2 linked regions of the Candidatus Thiodictyon syntrophicum genome follow. The protein of the gene in region 2 interacts with the protein of the main gene of each other region in a pairwise test. Links are inferred from orthologs where the notes say so. Each region holds a gene or a part of one and is shown on either strand. Other genes may lie near its edges.

Region 1 (3,227 bases), 510 kb from region 2 along the record:
CAGTTTGAGCGGGATCCCGGCGGCGTCGTGATTGAGCCGGTAGGTCTCGGCCAGGTCCTTGCCCGGCGTGTCGCTGAACAGGAATCGGTAGACGTTGGGCGGGGTGGCCGGCTGGACCGGGATGGCGAATGTCGCGGCGCCCAGTGCGATCACCGCGGCGAGCAGAGTGTGCCGCGGGCCGGTGCTGACGGGCTTGGTCATGGAAGAGACTCCAGGTCGGTAGGGGCGGCTGGCCCGTTGCGGACACCTGTGTTCTTTGGGTTGCTGCACCGGGCCTTGCGACGGTCACTCGAAGGTGTGGGTCAGGGTGCCGCCGGCGTCGAGGTTCATGGTCACGGTGTTGGTGATGCCGAGCACGCCGACGCGCACCGTCAGTTGTTTGGTAGCGGCCGGAACCCGGACCTTGCGCTCGAAGCTGCCGGTCGCGTCGGTCAGGCCACGCTCCAGCACGCGGGTCTCGTTGCCGTCGGCGTTCAGGGCCTCGAGGATCTCGACGGTACGCAGGTCGGCGGGGGCACCCTCTCTATCGTAGGCGCTAATCTGCACCCACAGGTCCCGTTCGGCGGAATATTTGAAGCTGGCGTCGGCTGCGGCCAGCTCCTGTAACGCGCTCGCGGCCTGGGTGTTGGACAGGGTGGCGGCCAGGAGGAGGGCGGCGGCGATGCGGATCAGGGTGCTGGTGTTCATCGGGGCCTGCCTGTGAGTCGGTCGGAGCGGGTGGGTTATCCGACTCAATGCAGGTGCCGTGCCAGCCGATATTCGTTTCTTAAAACAAATTCCTAGGCCGCGCGTACTCAGCCGTTTCCGGATGGTGGCAGACGCGCGGATTGCGGGTGCGTTGCAAAATGCCTAAAAATCGGGTGCCCGGACGCGATCGGTACCACAAGTGCATTTTGCAACTGGCGCCGGCCCGCGGTGGGTGCGGGCCTGGCGGCGCTCAAGCGTAGGCCTGTGCCTGGCGGCGCAGCTTCTCGACGATGGCATAGACGCCGACGTGGCGGTTGGGGCTCAGGTGCTCTTCCAGGTGCAGCCCCTCGAACAGGGCCTCGGCGTCGGTCGCCTCGATCTGCGCGGCCGTCTTGCCGGAGTATAGTTGCACCAGCAGGGCCACCACGCCCTTGATGATGGCCGTGTCGCAGTCCCCGGTGAAGTGCAGGCGCGGGGGTGAGGCGGCGTCGGGGTGAGGCGCGAGATGCACGAGGCTCATGCACTCCTTGACCCGATTGTCCTCGGTCTTCTCGGCCGTCGGCATGGCCGGCAGGCGCTCACCGATCTCGACCAAATACTGGTAGCGCTGGTCCCAGTCGTCGAAGAGCTCGAAGTCCTCAATGACGGCCTTGATCTCGTCACTCATCATGATGCGCAATCCGAATCGATCGCCGCGCGCACGCGGCGCGGGCGCCGCGAACGGCTCAGACGTTGAAGGACTCGCCGCACCCGCAGGTGTTCTTCACCCGGGGATTACGGAACTCGAACCCCTGATGCAGCAGGCTTGCGCGCACATAGTCGATCTCCAGGCCATCGATCTGCTCCAGGGCCGCGCCGTCCACCACCACCTTGACGCCATGGCTCTCGAAGACCCGGTCGCCCGCGTCCACCGCGTCCGCATAGTCGACGTCGTAGGTGTAGCCGGTGCACCCGCTCTTCTTGGTGCCGACCCGCAGCCCCAGGCCCGACCCGCGTTGGTTCAACATGCCGGCGACATGGCTGGCCGCCGCCTCTGTCAGTGTCACTGCCATTTTGAAAACCTCTTTTCGGTTAACGTGTTCGTTGTCGTTGTCGTTGTCGTTGTCGAAATCGAGGTTATCGCAGCGCCACGGATTCTCTCGCACCCCGAAGTGCATCGCTTCTCCGATTACGATTACGACAACGACAACGACAACGACAACGACAACGATAACGACAACGATGGTATCTAGCTTGTTCTTGACTCTTTACTTAGTGCCGCAGCTCCGCCACGTCCATGCTGGCCGCGGAGGCCATGTCCATCAGCCCCCGCATCAGGCCGGCGCGCTCGCTGAGTTGGATGGTCTCGACCAGGGCCTGCTTGTCCTCGGGGCTCAGGGGCAGGTGGGCGCACAGCAGGTTCACGAGATCGCTGTCCGCCATCTTGTTGACATCCTCCCAAGGTACTTCGACCCCGCGCAGGGTGCAGTAAGACTTGAGCGACACCAGGAAGCCGTCCCGGTCCCCGATCACCTGGGTCTCCTCGTGGCAGTCGGCGGCGAAGCGCTCCCAGTCCACCGAGACCCGCCGGTAGCCGCGGCGCCCGGCCACCTCGCCGCGGACCTGGAAGCGGCAGACCCCGGTCAGGACCACCACGATTCGCCCGTCCGCGGTCTCGCTGTAGGAGGTGATGCGCCCGGCGCAGCCGATGCGGTGGATCTCCGGCACCTCCTCGAACAGGGTCTCGCTGGTGGGCTGGACCATGCCGATCAGGTGCGCGTCCGCCAGTGCGTCGGTCACCATGTTCAGGTAGCAGGGCTCGAACATATTGAGCGGGAGCTGGACGCCGGGCATCACCACCGCGCCGGGCAGGGGAAAGATCGGGATCTCGGTGGGCAGATCGGCAAAGCGGGGGAAGAACGGGTTGCGGCTCATGAGGGCTCCGGGGTGCGGTCGGCCGACGGGTGGGGCAGGCACGGCCTGCCATGCCTCGCAGTTGGGGGCGCCCGACCCGGTTCCACAGGGCAACGGTTGGGCGCGGCGTCCCCCCGCGCTTAGCGGCCTTGATCATCCTAAAATCCACAGATGAACACAGATGAACACAGATGAACGCAGATTTCTTCAAATTGTCATGCGCTTATCGCTACTGTCACAAGCACCCGCAAGGTGAGCCCCCGATCAAGCGTAAGTCAATGAAAAATCTGTGTTCATCTGTGTTCATCTGTGGATGACTGCTCTTTCTGGGGTCATCGTTCCGGCCCGCGGCCATCCTCTGGAGTCCAAGGCCTCGGCCTCGGCCTTGGTCTTGTCCAGCCAAGGCTGACGCCCGGGACTCCGGCCCCCGGGTGGCCGGAACCATGATCCAGGCCCGTCCGGCGGTCCTTTGGCCTTAGACTAGGCCCCGGTTCCTACCGTCAGTCACCCCGAGTCCGCCCCCATGATCGACCGTCTCTTTCACCTGTTCGAGCGTTCCCTCGCTGCCGTCCTGCTGCTCCTGATCGGCGCCGTGGCGGTCATCGCCGTGGCGGAGCTCTGCTTTGTGCTCTACCTCGACCTGATCA
Region 2 (3,314 bases):
GCTCCAGGGCCTGGACCAGGACACGGATGCCGCGGGCGGTGATGGGCGCCAATTGCGCGCCGCAGCGCCGCCGCGCGGTCAGGATCAGGTCGTCGAGATAGCGCTGGGGCTTGTAGAAAATCGCCGTGGGTCCCTGGCGCGCCAGGTGCAGGCCGGCCAGTTCCCAGGCCCCCAGGTGGGGGGACAGGACAATCAGGCCCCGCCCGGGGGGGCGTTGCAGGAATTCGGCCCCGCGCACCTCCCGCACCAGGGCGTGCACCTGATCGAGCGGGCGCTGCCACAGGTAGCCGATCTCCAGATAGGTCTTGCCGAATTCGACCAGATTGCGGTCACGCAGCCGGATCAACTCGGGGATCTCCAGGTGCGGAAAACACAAGCGCAGGTTGATCAGGGCGTTGCGCCGTTGGCGGTTGGGCCAGTGGATGAAGGCCCAGCCGACGACGTGACCCAGGCGGTGGAGCACCGGGAGCGGCAGGCGTGCGACCAGTTGCACCAGGGCGCGCGCGATGCGATTCGTCACCGCGACCCGCAGGCGCCGCCAACCGCTCAGTTTTTTTTTCGCCACCGGCGCCGCTCCTATTGTTGTTCTTGTCGCGGCCGACGGCCGCGCCCACTTGCTACACTGTCGGTCCCGCGCCGCGGGCCCCGGGCGCGACCGACGCCGCATGATAACGACCACCAATCGAGGTACCCCCAAGTGAGTGACGATCACCCGAGCGCCCTGACCCCCGATGAGGCCCACCGGATGCTGCAAGAGCAGCCCCAGGCAGTCCTGGTGGACATCCGCTCCTCCATGGAATTTCTGTTCGTGGGCCACCCCAAGGGGGCGGTACACGTACCTTGGATCGACGAGCCGGACTGGGTCGTCAACCCCCATTTCACGACCGAGATCCGCAAGGTCCTCTTGGGCGGCGCCGTGTGCGAGCCCGACAGTCCCTGCGCCCCGGTGATCCTGATCTGCCGCAGCGGCAAGCGCTCGCTGGAGGCCGGCCGCGCCCTGCTCAAGGACGGGCTGCGGGCGGTTCACCATGTGGACGAGGGCTTCGAGGGCGATCTGGACGAGCACCACCACCGCAGTACCAAGGGCGGCTGGCGCTTCCGCGGGCTGCCCTGGGAGCAGTGCTGAAACCCTGACCCGACCGGCGAGCGGTCCTGCTCCCGCACCCGGTCGGGTCGCGGGTCCGCACAGCGGACCCTACGGGCTTAAGTAGGGTCCGCTGTGCGGACCGTGCGCCCGGCCGCCACCACGACCAAGCCCAAGTCAGGCCTATTCTCGCTCCTCGATCCAGGCCAGTTGGATGGCCTCCAGCACCTTCTCGCCGCACCGCTCACGCGCGTCCGCAAAGTCGGCGAGCGACTCGACCCAGGTGCGCAGGTCCACGAAGTTGAGATAGCGCGGGTCGCGGTGCGGGTGCGTCGCCTCCAGGGCGATGGCGAGTTCCCGGGTATCGGTCCACTTCAGTGCCATAGGTCTTCTCCTGATTGCCTCCCGACAGGGCCGTTCGTGACTGATGAACATTGAACAGGATTTACAGGATAACTCATAAAAAATTGAACGGCCCGTGGGGTCATCCTGTTAATCCTGCAGAATCCTGTTAATCCTGTCTATTTGCCCACAACCGGCACCACGCCGAACACCCGGGCCTTAACGCCGCTCCGACACCATGTTAATGGTGTAGCGCGGGATCTCGATCACGAGATCGGCCTCGCCCACCAGGGCCTGGCAACTCAAACGCGACTCGGCTTCCAGCCCCCAGGCCCGGTCCAGGAGATCCTCCTCCAGATCATCGGGGGGCGCGAGCGAGTCGCCGCCCGCGCGCAGGATCACATGGCAGGTGGTGCAGGCGCAGGAGCGGTCACAGGCATGTTCGATCTCGATCCCGTGGGCCAGCGCGGCGTCACAGATGCTGATCCCGGGCTGCGCCGTGATCGAGGCGCCCCGGGGGCAGAGGGTTTGATGGGGCAAAAAGGTCAGTTGCGGCATTAGATTTCCTTCGCATCGGGGTCGAATTCAGCGAGTCGGCACCCGGCCATGGCGCCCTGGATGCTGCGGTTCATGCGCCGCTCCACATAGCCGGCGCAGGTGCGCTCCAGGGCCCGGACCGCTTGGCGGATGACGAAGGCGTCGGGGCGCCCCAGCGTGCCCTGGAGATGGGCCAGGGCCGCGTCCACCCGGGCGCGCTCGTCCGCGGCCAGGAGCGCGTCGCCGTCCCGGGCGAGCGCGGCGCGCAGGGACTCAGCGACGCGCTCGCCCGCCACCCGCTCTTCGCGCAGGCGCCGCGCCATCTGGTCCTCCTGCGCATGACTGCGGAAATCGCTCAGCATCGACTCGATCTGCGCATCGCTCAGGCCATAGGACGGCCTGACCTCCACCCGGGCGGCGACCCCGGTGGTCAACTCGTCGGCACTGACCCGCAGGAGTCCGTCGGCGTCGATCGCGAAGGTGACGCGGATCCGCGCCGCCCCGGCCACCATGGGCGGAATGCCGCGCAGCTCGAAGCGCGCCAGCGATCGACAGTCGGCCACCAGGTCGCGCTCGCCCTGGAGCACATGGATCGCCATGGCGGTCTGACCGTCCTTGAAGGTGGTGAAGTCCTGGGCGCGGGCGACCGGGATCGTGGTATTGCGCGGGATCAGCCGCTCTACCAGCCCGCCCATGGTCTCGATCCCCAGCGAGAGTGGGATCACGTCCAGGAGCAACAGGTCATCGCCCGTGCGATTGCCGACCAGCGCCTCGGCCTGCAGCGCGGCACCCAGCGCGACCACCCGGTCCGGGTCGATGTCGCTCAAGGGCTCGCGGCCAAACAGCGCCGCCACCCGCGCCCGCACCAACGGCACCCGGGTAGAGCCGCCCACCAGGACCACCGCGTCGACCTGCGCCGCCGTCACCCGGGCGTCGCGCAGCGCCCGGCGGCAGGCGGCGAGCGAGCGGGCGATCAGGGGCTCGACCAGGGCCTCGAAGGTCGCACGCTCCAGGGTCCCGGCCCAGTGGCGGCCGTCCGGCAGCTCGATCCGCAGGTCCGCGCTGGGGGCGGTGCTGAGCCGCTCCTTGGCGGCGGCGGCAGTCTGCAGGAGCCGCCGCAGGGTGCGCTGATCCAGTCGGGTGTCCAGTCGGGAGTCCGGCGCCGGGTCGGCCCCAGGGACCGCATCGTCGCCGATTCCCGCCTGTGCCAGCACCCAGTTGGCCACCGCCCGGTCGAGGTCGTCCCCCCCGAGCGCGGAGTCCCCCCCCGTCGCCAGGACCTCGAACACCCCGCCCGTCAGGCGCAGGATGGAGATATCGAAGGTACCCCCGCCCAAGTCATAGACCGCGT

What was found.
Region 1: the proteins of fdx (region 2) and THSYN_RS24195 interact in binary tests that used the Escherichia coli proteins (3 or more experiments, as listed by UniProt). The link is inferred for Candidatus Thiodictyon syntrophicum from one-to-one orthologs.

What each region holds. Positions count from the first base shown.
Region 1 is NZ_CP020370.1:5,673,474-5,676,700, reverse strand. What follows is about bases 77-2,988. They hold THSYN_RS24195 (HesB/IscA family protein), read right to left. Parts: upstream 1,740-2,988; coding sequence 1,413-1,739; downstream 77-1,412. Other genes in these bases: THSYN_RS24190 (LON peptidase substrate-binding domain-containing protein), read right to left, coding at 1,939-2,601; THSYN_RS24200 (SufE family protein), read right to left, coding at 938-1,357; THSYN_RS24205 (hypothetical protein), read right to left, coding at 286-687; THSYN_RS24210 (LruC domain-containing protein), read right to left, coding at 77-201. In the rest of the region: more of THSYN_RS24210, read right to left, coding at 1-76; THSYN_RS24185 (phosphate-starvation-inducible PsiE family protein), read left to right, coding at 3,104-3,227. UniProt on the Escherichia coli protein: Is able to transfer iron-sulfur clusters to apo-ferredoxin. Multiple cycles of [2Fe2S] cluster formation and transfer are observed, suggesting that IscA acts catalytically.
Region 2 is NZ_CP020370.1:6,184,174-6,187,487, forward strand. Bases 316-3,314 are described here. They hold fdx (ISC system 2Fe-2S type ferredoxin), read right to left. Parts: upstream 1,985-3,314; coding sequence 1,646-1,984; downstream 316-1,645. Other genes in these bases: THSYN_RS26535 (lysophospholipid acyltransferase family protein), read right to left, coding at 316-565; THSYN_RS26540 (rhodanese-like domain-containing protein), read left to right, coding at 746-1,126; iscX (Fe-S cluster assembly protein IscX), read right to left, coding at 1,268-1,462; hscA (Fe-S protein assembly chaperone HscA), read right to left, coding at 1,984-3,314. Also shown: more of THSYN_RS26535, read right to left, coding at 1-315. UniProt on the Escherichia coli protein: Ferredoxin are iron-sulfur proteins that transfer electrons in a wide variety of metabolic reactions. Although the function of this ferredoxin is unknown it is probable that it has a role as a cellular electron transfer protein.